Promicromonospora sukumoe: one gene and its partner. The protein of the gene in region 1 interacts with the protein of each later gene in a pairwise test. Links are inferred from orthologs where the notes say so. Each region holds a gene or a part of one and is shown on either strand. Other genes may lie near its edges.

What was found.
Region 2: the proteins of ftsZ (region 1) and rlmN interact in binary tests that used the Escherichia coli proteins (3 or more experiments, as listed by UniProt). The link is inferred for Promicromonospora sukumoe from one-to-one orthologs.

The regions. Positions count from the first base shown.
Region 1 is NZ_JACGWV010000001.1:1,119,809-1,127,034, reverse strand. Bases 3,855-6,841 are described here. They hold ftsZ (cell division protein FtsZ), read right to left. Parts: upstream 6,024-6,841; coding sequence 4,686-6,023; downstream 3,855-4,685. Other genes in these bases: FHX71_RS04925 (cell division protein FtsQ/DivIB), read right to left, coding at 6,223-6,841; pgeF (peptidoglycan editing factor PgeF), read right to left, coding at 3,872-4,663. Outside these bases: FHX71_RS04965 (signal peptidase II), read right to left, coding at 1-61; FHX71_RS04960 (hypothetical protein), read right to left, coding at 339-845; FHX71_RS04955 (TraR/DksA family transcriptional regulator), read right to left, coding at 1,143-1,610; FHX71_RS04950 (DivIVA domain-containing protein), read right to left, coding at 1,797-2,438; FHX71_RS04945 (YggT family protein), read right to left, coding at 2,704-2,982; FHX71_RS04940 (cell division protein SepF), read right to left, coding at 3,131-3,601; more of FHX71_RS04925, read right to left, coding at 6,842-7,226. UniProt on the Escherichia coli protein: Essential cell division protein that forms a contractile ring structure (Z ring) at the future cell division site. The regulation of the ring assembly controls the timing and the location of cell division.
Region 2 is NZ_JACGWV010000001.1:872,809-879,924, reverse strand. What follows is about bases 2,110-5,101. They hold rlmN (dual-specificity RNA methyltransferase RlmN), read right to left. Parts: upstream 4,190-5,101; coding sequence 3,029-4,189; downstream 2,110-3,028. Other genes in these bases: frr (ribosome recycling factor), read right to left, coding at 5,076-5,101; FHX71_RS03920 (phosphatidate cytidylyltransferase), read right to left, coding at 4,189-5,025; FHX71_RS03930 (DivIVA domain-containing protein), read right to left, coding at 2,481-3,023; FHX71_RS03935 (MerR family transcriptional regulator), read left to right, coding at 2,110-2,420. In the rest of the region: FHX71_RS03945 (DUF8814 domain-containing protein), read left to right, coding at 1-625; FHX71_RS03940 (MFS transporter), read right to left, coding at 690-1,961; more of FHX71_RS03935, read left to right, coding at 2,022-2,109; more of frr, read right to left, coding at 5,102-5,633; pyrH (UMP kinase), read right to left, coding at 5,741-6,496; tsf (translation elongation factor Ts), read right to left, coding at 6,782-7,116.

The DNA of each region.
Region 1 (7,226 bases):
GTGTGGCTGCGGGACTCGTCTCGTCACCGGCCACGGCGGAGGGTTCAGCGGGAGTAGACATCAGGCAAAGTCTCCCACGCCCGGAGCCCCTGCCGGGCCCGGTGCCCGGCGTCACGCGGAAGGCCCGGCGACACACTGCCGGCAACCGGGCCACGAGCGATTTCCACCGCACATGGCGAATCCCCGGAAAATGGCGCTTACGGGTAAAGAGCCACGGAATGTCGGACCACCCCGGAACGAACAACGAGGCCCTTTCCCGGAATCCCGGGAAAGGGCCTCGTCTGGTGCGACATCAACGCCGTGTCACCGCACGGCGGGAGTCAATTGACGCTGGTGCGTCAGCAAGCGGCGTAGCCGGTCACGTTACCGGTCTGGAACAGGTTCAGCGGGCCGTCCCAGTGCCACGGCGCGACGCAGACGTTGTTCAGGACGTTGACCGAGTCCTCGCCACCGATGACGGCGTCGCCCTCACCGCAGGCCTGGTAGTCGGTCAGGTTCGCGGTGCTGTCCAGGTTGCCCGGGCCCTCCCAGTACCAGGGGGCGACGCACACGTTGTTCAGCGCGTTGAAGCTGCCGTCGCCACCGATCTCGACGACCTCACCAGCAGTGGCGACGTCCTCGGGGACCATCACGCCGTCGATCCCCTCGGGGAGCTCCGCGTTCTGGGTCGCGCCGAGCACGTCGAGCGCACCGTCCACGCCGACGACGCCGACAGCGCCCTCGACCCCGCCGAGCACCGCGCTGGCCTCGGACGGGCTGACCACGAGCGCCTCAGGCGCGTCGCCGAAGGTCAGCGCGCTCGCACCCGTCGCAGCGGCGACGATGAGCCCGGCCGACATGGCCACGGCAGCGCCGGCACGACACGTTGCACGGAATCCTCGGATCATTGTGTTTTCCCCCTCGAATGGCATCCGTCAAAAGAACGATGAACCACACGTGTGTGATTCACCTGGACGAGCATCCGGCGAGAAATTCACCCTGTCAATCGGAACGTGAACCCATGCACGGAGCCCCTGGTGCGTGAAATACGACATTCCAGGAGCGAACTCCATACCAATGCATCAGGTATGCACGTAACTCAGACATCACAGCGTTGATATCGGGTACGCGACCCGGCGCGACACCGTCGTCGCGCCGGTCGCTCAGGCCCCGCGGCGCTCTTCGCGCGCCTTCGCCTCGACGGAGAGCGTGGCCCTCGGGAAGGCCTGCAGCCGGGCCTTGCCGATCGGCAGGTCCGTGAGCTCGCACGTGGCGTAGGTGCCCTTTCGGATCCGGCCGAGGGCGTGGTTCGTCTGGTCCAGGAGGTCGCGCATGTTGTTGACGAGCGTCAGCTCCTGCTCACGCTCCAGGGCGCTCGAGCCGTAGTCGGCCTGGTCGTCGCCGGCCCCGTCGCCCGAGTTCCGCAGCAGGTCGGACAGCTCACGGTCGGCGACCAGGAGCTCGCGCTCCAGCCGCTCCTTGTCCTCGAGGAGCAGTGCGGCCAGCTCCTCCGCCTCGCGGACGGTCCAGGGTTCTTCACCGTCACGGACGGGAAACTTCTTCACGTCTCGTGTCAGGTTCGGGAACTCCTGCTTGATCGCCGCTCGCGTCGCAGTCGTGATCTTGGTCATGGGTTCCCCTTCACGGTCGCCCCCGGTGGTCAAGTGCACGAAGCGTAAGCACAAGCGGCCAGACGCACAACGGGGCACGCCGGTGTGGCGTGCCCCCATGATGTGCGCCTGGCGCACAACTCGCACGGCGACCGGACGTGAGGTGGGAGCGTCCTGTCGCCGTGCGTGCTGTCTGGTGCTCTGCTGTCAGATCCCCTGGGCCATCTCGACCGGCCGGCCGGACTGCTGGTTGTTCCGCGGCGGCAGCGCCGAGCCGCGGGCGTCCAGGTCACCCAGCAGGTTCTGCAGGAAGCTCTTCAGGCGCGTGCGGTAGTCCCGCTCGAACAGGCGCAGCTCGTCGATCTTGCGCTCCAGGAGCGAACGCTCCTGCTCGAGCTGCGAGAGCGTGCGGTGCGAGGTCTCCTCGGCGTCGCGCACGATGCGCGCACCCTCGGTCTTGGCCTCCGTGATGAGGCGGTCGCCCTCCTCCTGGCCGGAGCGCACGTAGTCGTCGTGCAGCTTCTGGGCCAGCTGGAGCATGCCGGTCGCCGACTCCGGCTCCGGGCCGTTGCCCTTGGGGCCGGCTGGACCGGTCGGCATGACGGGAGCCGCGACCGGCGCCGCCTGCGCGCGGGCGGGGGCGGCGGCGTCGCTGCGCGACAGCTCGGCGATCCGCCGCTCGGCGGCCGCGACCTTCTGCCGGAGCCCCTCGTTCTCCTCCTGGACGTTGGTCAGCGTCCGCACGACCTCGTCGAGGAAGTCGTCGACCTCCTCCACGTCGTAGCCCTCGCGGAACTTCGTCGCGGAGAACTTCTTGTTGAGGATGTCCTCTGCAGTAAGCAGTGCCATCGTGTCACCTCGAAAGTTAGAACGTAGGAACGCTGAACTCGGACGTCGGCGCTAGCAAGCCGCTCGCCCTTCGCCGAAGCCCACGGTAGCGGACGACATCGGCCCGGGACACCGGGAGCACCGCCGGGCACGAATTCCTCACAGAGTGTGCCGTGTCACCCCAGGCCATTTCCATGGCCCGGTCAATGATTTAGCACGCTTGGCCACCGGGCGTCCGGGTGAGTCTGCCGCGAACCGGCACACATTCACCACGTACCCGGCCGCCCTAGAGGCGCCCGATGATCGACGAGAGCAGCGACACGCCGAAGAACAGGACGATGAACGCCAGGTCGAGCTGCACCTGACCCAGCCGCAGGGGCGGGATCAGCCGGCGCAGGAACCGCAGGGGCGGGTCCGTGACCGTGTAGATCGCCTCGGCGATCACGAGCAGCACACCACGGGGCCGCCAGTCCCGGGCAAAGAACTGCACCCAGTCGAAGATGAGCCGTCCGATGAGGAACAGCAGGAAGAGCCACAGCAGGAAGCCGATGAAGTCCCAGATCACAAGGGACAACCTAACCTGTCCGGACCCGGTTGCAGGTGATCTCGCAGGTAAAGGGACCGTGCGAGTCCGCGAGAACCGCCCCGGACAGGGGTGAGGGGCGGCCGCTTCCGCGACCGCCCCTCACCCTTGCTCGATGTGTGTGCCGGACTCAGCTCTGGTTGTAGAAGCCGCCGCGACCGTTCGGCTTCTCGGTGGCGACCTGCTCCTCGGCGGCGATCTCCACGTGCTCGGGAGAGAGCAGGAAGACCTTGTTGGTCACCCGCTCGATCGAGCCGTGCAGACCGAAGATGAGGCCGGCCGAGAAGTCGACCAGGCGCTTGGCGTCGGCGTCGTCCATGTCGGAGAGGTTCATGATGACGGGAGTGCCGGCGCGGAAAGCCTCGCCGATGCTCCGTGCGTCGTTGTACGAGCGCGGGTGCACGGTCGTGATGCGGCGCAGCTCCCCGGTGGAGAGCGCCTGGTGGGGCACGCCATCGCGGTGCAGCGGCGTGACCTGCGCGTGTCGGTGGTCCTCCACGTTCTCCTCCAGGCCCTCGTCATACTCGTCGAGGTACTCCTGCTCGCCCTGATCGTCGGCGAGGCCCAGATACAGCATGGTCTTGCGAAGCGCTCCGGCCATCGCACACTCTCCGTTCGTCGCCTGCTGTGCGTCCTTCTGTCTGTGTCCCAGCGGGCCCGTACAACAGGTCCGACCTTGACCTCACGTCGAGGTCGCCTTGACAAAAGTAGCTCGGCGCAATCCGACCCGGAAGTGCGACACGCCGTGCCACGAACAACTTTGCCAAAGTTGTTCAGCGATTGCTCGCTAAAAACGACATCCGTGTGATTTCGCAGGTCAGGGCCCTGTTACCGGCGTGTCGCGACGGTGGCACAGATCCGCCACGGACGGTCAGAAAAGCGCCACGACACCGGCCTGGCGGCCCGTCGTGACCCCCGTCACGCTCGCCCGCCGGTGCGAGAACAGTTCTTTGTCCTCGAGCGTGCAGCGCTCGACCCGCGTCACCGCGACCCCGCGGGAGGCGAGCTGCGCGACCACCCCGGCGGGCAGGTCGAGGCCCGGCGTTCCCTCACTCGTGGTCGCGAAGGTCTCGGGCACGGCGGCGGCCACCTCGTCGCGCATCGCGGCGGGCACCTCGTAGCACCGCCCGCACACCGCGGGGCCGACGGCGGCGCGCACGCGCACGGTGTCCGCACCCCGGGCGACGAGCGAGTCGAGCGCCCGGTGCACCACGCCGGCCAGGACGCCCTTGCGCCCGGCGTGCGCGACGGCGACGACGCGCGCCACCGGGTCGGCGAGCAGCACCGGGACGCAGTCCGCGACCAGCACGCCAAGGCCGAGGCCGGGCTCGGCGGTGACGAGCGCGTCGCCCTCCCCCGCCGACGCCGGCGGCCGGTCCGCCGCCCACGCCTCGCGCTCGGCCGGACCGAGCTCGAGCACCACGTCGCCGTGCACCTGGGTGGCGAACGCCACCGGCGCGCCGAGCCGGTCGGCGGCACGGGAGCGGTTGACCGCGACGCGGTCCTCGTCGTCGGACACGTTCAGGCCCAGGTTGAGACCGCCGCCGCCGTCCGCCGCCCAGGGGGCGGGCGAGACGCCGCCCGCGCTGGACGTGAAGAAGGCGCGCACCCCGTCGCCCAGGTCGACGGGGTGCACGCCTGCAAGAGTCCGGGTTTCGCTCACGGGTGTGAGGTTACCCGGCCGGTCACTTCAGGAAGTCGGGGACGTCCAGGTCCTCGGCCGCACGGCGCGGGTTCTCGTCGTACAGCGGCGGGACCTCGACGCGCTCGCCCTGCTCGCGGTTGACGTCCTGCCGGTTGAACGAGCCCTGCACCACGACCGCCGGCTCGTCCAGCGTGCGCGGCACGTCGTCCGAGCCCTCGTCGTCGATCACGCGGGGCAGCGTGGACACGGGGGCCGGCTGCTGCGTCGGGGGAACCGACGGCGGCATGCCGTTCCCGGTGTACTCGGGCGCACGACGAGCGGCGTCCGACACGTCGGGCAGCGGGACCGGCGCCGTCGCGGGGCTGCGCGAGCCGGCCCCGACCGCGCCGGCGACCTGGCCGAGCGCCCGGTTGTCCTTGCGCTCCTTGGGCAGGCCGCCGTCGAAGCCGGCCGCGATGACGGTGACCCGCACCTCGTCGCCCAGCGCGTCGTCGATGACCGTACCGAAGATGATGTTCGCCTCCGGGTGCGCGGCCTCCTGCACCAGGCGCGCGGCCTCGTGCACCTCGAAGAGGCCGAGGTCGCTGCCACCCTGGATCGAGAGCAGCACGCCGTGCGCGCCGTCGATCGAGGCCTCGAGCAGCGGCGAGGAGATCGCCAGCTCGGCGGCCTGGACCGCACGGTCCTCGCCGCGCGCGGAGCCGATGCCCATGAGCGCCGAGCCCGCACCCTGCATCACGGACTTCACGTCCGCGAAGTCGAGGTTGATCAGGCCGGGCGTGGTGATGAGGTCGGTGATGCCCTGCACGCCGGAGTGCAGCACCTGGTCGGCCGAGTGGAACGCCGCGATCGCGGAGACGTTGCGGTCCGACATCGACAGGAGCCGGTCGTTCGGGATCACGATCAGCGTGTCGACCTCGTCGCGGAGGTTCTCGATGCCGCTCTCGGCCTGGACCGCGCGGCGGCGGCCCTCGAACGTGAACGGGCGCGTCACGACGCCGACGGTCAGCGCGCCGAGCGAGCGCGCGATGCGCGCCACGACGGGAGCGCCGCCGGTGCCGGTGCCGCCGCCCTCGCCGGCGGTGACGAAGACCATGTCGGCGCCGCGCAGGACGTCCTCGATCTCCTCGGCGTGGTCCTCGGCGGCCTTCTTGCCGACCTCGGGGTCCGCGCCGGCGCCGAGGCCGCGCGTGAGCTCCCGGCCGACGTCGAGCTTGACGTCGGCGTCGGACATGAGGAGTGCCTGTGCGTCGGTGTTGATCGCGATGAACTCGACGCCCTTGAGGCCGACCTCGATCATGCGGTTGACGGCGTTCACACCACCGCCGCCGATACCGACCACCTTGATTACTGCCAGGTAGTTCTGCGGAGTTGCCACGTCGTCGCCTTTCGATTCGGGTCCCGAGTCCCGACTCTCGTCCCTCCCAAAGTCTCAGGTTGAGGTAGAGGGTTAGAGTTATGTCAGGTTGCTGCTGAGTTCGACGGTAGGTGCGCCGCCGGGGTGTGTCGAAGACATCGTCGCGCGTGTCGCGCACCGATGCACGCGAGAAATCACAGCGATGTGATTTCGCCGCCGTTCAGTGCGTGACCGGGAGCTCCGGCGACGACACGTCGACCGTCGTCGCCGTCGGTTCCGCCTTCAGGAGCGTCTGCGCGACCTTCGTCTTGAGCGGCACCTCCGCGCCGTTCCCCCACCGGATGACGCGCCCGTCGGTCAGCGTGGTCCGCACGTCGTCCTGGGTCGCCGCGCTCACCGTACGGATGTCGGCGGCGAGCCTGGGCGGCAGCGCGCCGAGCACCGAGAGGGCCGCGTCCAGGGCGCGGCGGCCGGCCCCGGGGTCGGACAGGGAGGTGACGATCGAGGGCAGGCCGTCGGGCACCTCCTCGACCGTCGCGACGCGCACGCCCTCGGCGTCCATCAGGGCGTGCACCCCACCCGGCTGCGGCACGGCGACGACCGGCTCGCGCGACGTGAGCTCCACCCGCAGCCCGTCCGGCCAGGCGCGCGTGATCCGCACGTTCTTGACGGCGTTCATCGCGAGGATCTCCTCGCGCAGGCCCACCGTGTCCAGGCGCGGGAGCGGGATGCCCGCCTCGTCGGTCACGGCGTCGCGCACCTCGCCGACGTCGACCGTGGTGCCCTGGCCCGTGACCCGCACCTGCTCCGGGTCGAGGGAGAACAGCGGCGAGAAGAACGCCGCCCACACCAGGCCCGCCGCGACGGCGACCGAGAGCACGGTCCAGCCGATCCGGCGCCACACGCGGTAGCGCGCCATCGCGATGCGTTCGGCGAGACGGTCGGCGAGCTGGTCCGAGACCACGCCGCCGCGTCCGCCCGACGACGGCGCGGTGCCGGTGCCAGGACCGGGACGGCCGGCCGCCGGACGCTGCTCGGCCGGGCGCTGCCCCGCCGGACGCTGCTGGGCCGCGCGCTCCCGGCCCGGGGCCGACGGCCCGCTGCTGCTCGGCCGGCCCTGGGAACCCTGCGCCGGCCGGCCCTGGACCGATCGCACCCCGCCGGTCCCCGGCCGTGCCGGGTCGGACGGCGCCGGGACCCGGCGCCGCGGCGCGGCGCCCCGCG
Region 2 (7,116 bases), 250 kb from region 1 along the record:
CACGGAGCGCGACCACTTCGTCGCCCTGCCGTCGCGGCGCGGACTGTCGTCGAAGGGCTCGGGCAGCTACTCGGTGCGGGTCTGCGCCGCGAGCACCGACCGCTGCGCGTACGCCCCGGTGTGGGACGTGGGCCCGTGGAACACCACGGACGACCACTGGAGCCCGTCCGGCACCCGGCAGTCGTGGGCCGACCTGCCGCAGGGCAAGCCCCAGGCCCAGGCCGCCTACCAGGACGGTTACAACGGCGGGCGGGACGGCTTCGGGCGCAAGGTCGCCAACCCGGCGGGGATCGACCTGGGCGACGGCACGTTCTGGGACGCCCTCGGGCTGAGGGACAACGCCTGGACCACCGTGACCTACCTGTGGACCGGGTCCGGCCCGAAGGGCGTCGTGCGCACCAGCGGAGGGCCGCTGACGGTCCGGTCGGGGCCGAGCACCAGCAGCGCCGCCGTCGGGCAGGCCGGGCGGTACGCGAACGTCCTGATCGAGTGCACCACGACCGGCACCACCGTGGACGGGTACTACGGCACCACGAACGTGTGGAACCGGATCGGGCCGGGCAACTGGATCTCGGACGCCTACGTGAACACCGGGTCGAGCGGCCCGGTCGCCCCCACCTGCTGACCCGCCCGCACGTGTCAGACGTACAGGTCACCCGAGGGACCTGTAGGTCTGACACGGCGGTAGCTCAGGCTCGGCGGACCGCCACGGCCAGGCCCACCGCGGCGACGCCGACCACCGGCCCGGCCAGCAGGGGCAGGGCCGCCACACCCGGCCCCGCGACCACGAGCGACGCGAGCGCGGCCCCGACGGCGATCCCGCCGTTGAACAGCACCGGGATCAGCGCGCCGGCGAACGAGCGGCGCTCGGGCCCGGCCAGGCGCAGGATCAGTGTCTGCGCGAAGGGCGGCATGCCGCCCGACACGATGCCCCACACCACGACGACGGCGAGACCGACCACCGGGCCGGCGTCGACCACGGTGAGCCCGAGCACGGCGAGCGCGGTCGCGGCCACGCTCACCACGAGCGCCGGGCCGCTGCGGTCGCCGAGCCGGCCCGCCAGCACGACGCCGACCGCCGACGCGAGCCCGAACGCGAGGAGCAGGCTGCTCATCCCGCCCGGCAGCGCCTCGGCGGGCGCCTCCGCGAGCCGGGTGATGTACGTGTAGGCGCCGTAGTGACCCACCAGCACCAGCGCGACCAGGCCCGTCACGGTCAGGAGGCGACCGGTCCCCCGCCGCGCCGCGACCTCGCCGGCGTTCCCAGCCCCGACGGAAGCGTCGCCGTCAGCCACCGCCGCCCGGGCCACGACCAGCCGGACCGCGCCGGCGGCCAGCAGGCTGAGGGCCGCGAGGGCCCAGAACGCGGCCCGCCAGCCGGCGGCGTCGGCCACGAGGCGGGCCAGGGGCGTGCCCACCACCATGCCGAGGGTCGCCCCGCCGAGCACGACGGCGATCGCGCGGCCCAGCAGCCGGTCGGGCACCAGGTCGGCGACGTGCGCGTTGGTCGTGGCCCACAGCAGGCCGACGGCGGCCGCCCCGAGCACCCGGGCGCCGACCGCCACCTGGAACGTCGGGGCGACGGCCGTGAGCGCGGACGACAGCGCGAGGACGGCGAGGCCCCCGGCGATCACCGCGCGACGGTCCCACCGGCGCGTCAGCCGCACCAGCGGGAAGCTCAGCACCACGACGACGGCGGCCCATGCCGAGACCAGCAGGCCGGTGCTCGACTCCGCGACGCCGAGGCCGGTGCTCATCTGCTGGAGCACCGCCGTGGGCAGCATCTCGGCGGTGACCATGAAGAGCGTCCCGGCGCCCAGCACCAGGAGGGAGGGCCACGGCAGGACGCCGTCGGGCCGTGCCGCGGGGTGTGGCCCGGACCCTGCTGCGGGGCGGACGGGACCCTCCGGAGAGGTGTCCGTGCTGGTCGGGGCGGCCGAGGAAGCGCCTGTCGTGTCCATGCCGACCACGCTAAAGTTTGACACTGGTGTCAATGTCAAGGCCCTGCCCGGAGGTGGATCGTGCGCATCGGTGAGCTGGCGACGCGGACGGGTGTGACGACCCGTCTGATCAGGTACTACGAGCAGCAGGACCTGCTCACGGCGGACCGGGCCGACAACGGCTACCGCACCTACACGGAGGCCGACGTCGAGCGGGTCGAGCGGGTGGCCGGCCTGGTCCAGGCCGGCATCCCGACCCGGCTGGTCAAGGTCCTCCTCGACGCCGAGGACGCCGCGGACCGCGAGGACCCGACCTGCCCGCGCGAGGTCGCCGAGCAGCTCGCCACGGAGCTCGTCGGCGTCCAGGCACGCATCGACTGCCTCACCCGGAGCCGCGACTCGATCCGCAGGTTCCTGACGGCGACCCAGCACGAGGTACTGCTCCGGGAAGCGCAGGAGCCCGCGGCCGTCGCCGTCTGACCTGCGAACAGGTCGGAGGACGAGGGACGCGGGCTCTGTGCCGCAGCTCGGGGCGAAGAGTCACTCGACCCCGAGCAGTACCTCCACCGCACGGCTCAGGAACGCGTCGACCGAGGCCTCGTCGTAGGCCTCCGGCCCACGGGCCCGGCCGAACGTCGCCGACCGGATGTCTCCGGCCGTCAGCGGCTCCTGCCGGTCGAAGTAGCCGATCAGGCGGTCGCACAGGTCGTCGACGTCGTCCTTGTCGTACCCCTGCGAGCCCCGGTCGGCGGGCGCGAACTTCTCGCCGTCCGGCCGGCCCAGCCGCCCGTACAGCGAACGCGCACGCTCGGCGAGCGCGTTCATCCAGGCCTGCTGACCGTGCGCCGCCGCGTACTCCGCACGCTGCCGCGCGATGAACGCCGCCTCGAGACGGTCGAGCGCCGCGTCGACCTCGTGGGTGTTGTACCCACCGCGGGTCAGGTCGAAGGTCGAGGCCTGGATGTCGGCACTCGTCAGCCGGTCCGCCGTGCGTCCCTCGTACGCCTGCCGGGCATGCTCGAAGAACTCGTCGACCTCGTCCTTGTCGTACCCGGTGCGCATCGCGGGCACGCTGTTGAACATCCCACTCACTCGTCGTCCTCCTCAGCCGCCAGCTGCCCGCAGGCACCGTCGATGTCGCTGCCGCGGGTGTCACGGATAGTGGTCGGGATCCCGTGACCGCGCAATCGTGCCACAAACTCGTCCTCGACATCCCGGTCGCTCGCGGTCCAGATGGAGCCCGGCGTCGGGTTGAGCGGGATGGGGTTCACGTGCACCCAGCCCTTGCCCCGCGAGTTGAGCTTCTCGCCCAGCAGGTCGGCCCGCCAGCCGTGGTCGTTCATGTCCTTGATGAGGGCGTACTCGATGGACACGCGGCGCCCGGTCACCTCGAAGTAGTTCCGCGCGGCGTCCAGCGTCTCGTCGACGTTCCAGCGCGTGTTGATCGGCACGAGCTCGGAGCGCAGGTCGTCGTCGGGCGCGTGCAGCGACAGCGCGAGCGTCACCGGGATGCCCTCCTTGGTGAGCTTCTGCATGGCCGGGACCAGGCCCACCGTGGACACCGTGATGTTGCGGGCCGACATGCCGAGGCCGTCGGGCTGCGGCGCCACGAGCGTGCGCACCGTCTCGATGACCGCCTTGTAGTTGGCCAGCGGCTCGCCCATGCCCATGAACACCAGGTTGTTCAGCCGGGTCACGCCGCCGGGGATCTCGCCGTCGGCCAGCGAGCGGAACGCGGCGCGGACCTGCTCCAGGATCTCCGCCGTCGACAGGTTGCGGGTCAGGCCGAGCTGGCCCGTCGCGCAGAACGGGCAGGCCATGCCGCAGCCGGCCTGGCTGGACACGCAGAGCGTGGTGCGGTTCGGGTAGCGCATGAGCACCGACTCGACCTTGGCGTCGTCGAACAGGTGCCACAGCGTCTTGACCGTGGTGCCGCCGTCGGCCTCGAGCTTGCGCGTGGGGCGGATGAGCTGCGGGAACATCGTCTCAGCGAGGGAGTCCCGGGTCTTCGCCGGGAGGTCCGTCATCTGCGCGGCGTCGCTCGTGTAGTGCGTGAAGTAGTGCGTGGCGAGCTGCTTGGCCCGGAAGGCCGGCTCCCCTGCCTCGACCACCGACGCCACGCGCTCCTCGGGCGTGAGGTCGGCGAAGTGCCTCGGCGGCTTGCCGCGGCGCTTCGGCGCCATCTGGAGCGGGATCGCCGGGGTCTCGTCCGAAGGACGCACGACAGGCTGGGCAAGGGGAGTTTTCATCAGGCAACCACCGAGAGCACGAGATAGACGAAGGGCGCTGTGATGACCAGCGAGTCGAGGCGGTCCAGCACGCCCCCGTGCCCCGGGAGCAATGAGCCCATGTCCTTCAATTCTAGGTCACGCTTGAGGAGCGACTCGGCGAGATCGCCGACCGTGGCAGTGACGGCGGTCATGACGCCGAGCGCGACGCCGAGGATCGGGCTCTCGCCCAGCCCGTAGACCGCGCCGAGCACGCCCACCACCGTGGCCAGCACGATCGAGCCGGCCAGGCCCTCCCAGGACTTCTTGGGGCTGACGGTCGGCGCCAGCGGGTGCCGGCCGAGCAGCACGCCGGCGATGTAGCCGCCGGTGTCGTTGGCGACCGCCAGGAGGATGAACAGCGCCACGCGGATCTCGCCGTCGGGCTGGGCGAGCATGAGCACCACGAAGCCGGCCAGGAACGGCAGGTACGACGCCGCGAAGACCGCCGCCGCCGAGTCCCGCACCGCGCTGAGGCCGGAGCCGTCGAGCGCCCGCCACACCACGGCCGCGGCCACGGTGAGCACGAAGGCGACGAACAGCGCCTCCGGACCGCCCCGGTACGCGGACACGATCATGCCGGCGGCACCCACGAACAGCGGGACCATGGGCAGCCGCAGGTCACGGCGCGCGAACGCCTGCCGCAGCTCCCAGAGCCCCGCGCACAGCAGCACGATCACGAGCAGCACGAACGGCTCGGGTCGCCAGTACAGCGACGCGCCGACGACGCCGAGCAGGCCGACGCCCACCAGGATCGCGGCGGGCAGGTTACGGCCCGCGCGCGACGTCTTCGCGGCAGGTACGGGGTCGAGGCTCACGGCGGGGTGCGCATTGTCTCGCTCTGTTCTGTCTCGAGGCGGTGCGGGCATCAGACCTCGAGCAGCTCGCTCTCCTTGCCGGCGAGCAGCTGGTCGATCATCTCGACGTGGCTCTTGGTGATCTTGTCCAGCTCCTTCTCCGCGCGCACGACCTCGTCCTCGCCGGCCTCGCCGTCCTTGACGATGCGGTCCAGCGTCTCCTTGGCCTTGCGGCGGATGTTGCGCACCGAGACGCGCGAGTCCTCGGCCTTCGACTTGGCGAGCTTCACGTAGTCGCGGCGACGCTCCTCCGTCAGGGAGGGCAGCACGATGCGGATGGCGTTGCCGTCCGTCGCCGGGTTCACACCCAGGTCCGAGTCGCGCAGCGCCTTCTCGACGGCGGGGACCGAGCTCTTGTCGAACGGCGCGACCAGCACGGTCCGCGCGTCCGGGATGTTGAAGGACGCGAGCTGCTGCAGCGGCGTGGGCGCGCCGTAGTAGTCGACGGTGATCTTGCTGAACATGCCGGCGTTGGCGCGGCCGGTGCGGATGCCCGCGAAGTCCTCCTTGGCGACCTCGATCGCCTTCTCCATCTTTTCCTCGGCTTCGAGGAGGGTCTCGTCGATCACCACTGCTCCTGTCGTTGGTCTACGGGTGGTGCCGGGGCCACTCTACGGACACTTTGCCCGGCTACCGAAAGGTTCGCGCGTTACCCGGCCCGGCCGGGCCGCACGGGTCAGCGCGTCGTGATCAGCGTGCCGATCGGCTCGCCGGCGAGCGCACGGGTCACGTTGCCCTCACCCTCCATGCCGAAGACACGCATCTGGACGTCGTTGTCGCGGCACATGGCCAGCGCGGTGTCGTCCATGACGCCGAGGCGGTTCACGAGGGCGTCGGTGTAGGTCAGGTGGTCCAGCTTCTTCGCGTCCGGGTTGCGGCGCGGGTCGGAGTCGTACACGCCGTCGACCCCGTTCTTGCCCATGACGACCTGCTCGCAGCCCGTCTCCAGGGCGCGCTGCACCGCCACGGTGTCGGTGGAGAAGTAGGGCATGCCGGCGCCCGCGCCGAAGATGACCACGCGGCCCTTCTCCAGGTGCCGGATGGCGCGCAGCGGGATGTACGGCTCGGCGACCTGGCCCATCGTGATGGCGGTCTGGACGCGCGTCTTGACGCCGGCCTGCTCCAGGAAGTCCTGCAGGGCGAGGCAGTTCATGACCGTGCCGAGCATGCCCATGTAGTCGGCGCGGGCGCGGTCCATGCCGGCCACGCTCAGCTCGGCGCCGCGGAAGAAGTTCCCGCCGCCGACGACGATGGCGACCTGCACGCCGTCGCGCACCGCCACGCCGATCTCCTTGGCGATCCGTCGGACCACGTCGGCGTCCAGCCCCACGCTCCCACCGCCGAACGCCTCGCCCGACAGCTTCAGGAGCACTCGCCGGGCCGGCTTGCCCTCCTCGTCCACCGCGAAGTTCTGGGTCGCCTCGTCACTCACTGGTCCGTCACCCTTCGATCGTCACTGCCGGGACACCGGCCCTCCCGGAATACTGCGCCCGACTCGCGGGCGACGCACCTCTGCGTCAGGCAGAGGCCTCCGGGCCGACCTCGAGACCCCTGGTGCGACGAGGAGCCCGCCCCGCTCTACGCCACACCGAAAGTATCGAAGCCGTGCCACGCCCCGACGGAGCGTGGCGTGCGGTCCGACCCCATTGCATGGAGCCGGCCGCGTATGCGTCGGCCCGGCCCGCGCCGAGGCGCGGACCGGGCCGAACGAGCTGCGTCAGGAACCGACGCGGAAACGCACGAACGCGGTGAGGGAACCGTTCACGGAGGCGACGTGCTTGCCCACCGTGGTCTTCGGGTCCTTCGCCAGCGGCTGGTCGATCAGGACGACCTCCTTGAAGAAGCCGTTCAGGCGACCCTCGACGATCTTGGGCAGCGCCGCCTCCGGCTTGCCCTCGTTCTTCGAGGTCTCCAGAGCGATCTCGCGCTCCTTCTCGACGACGTCCGCCGGGACGTCCTCACGCGTGAGGTACTTCGGGGCCATCGCGGCGACGTGCTGCGCGATGTCCTTGGCGACGGCCTCGCCGGCCTCGTCGGTGACGACGAGGACGC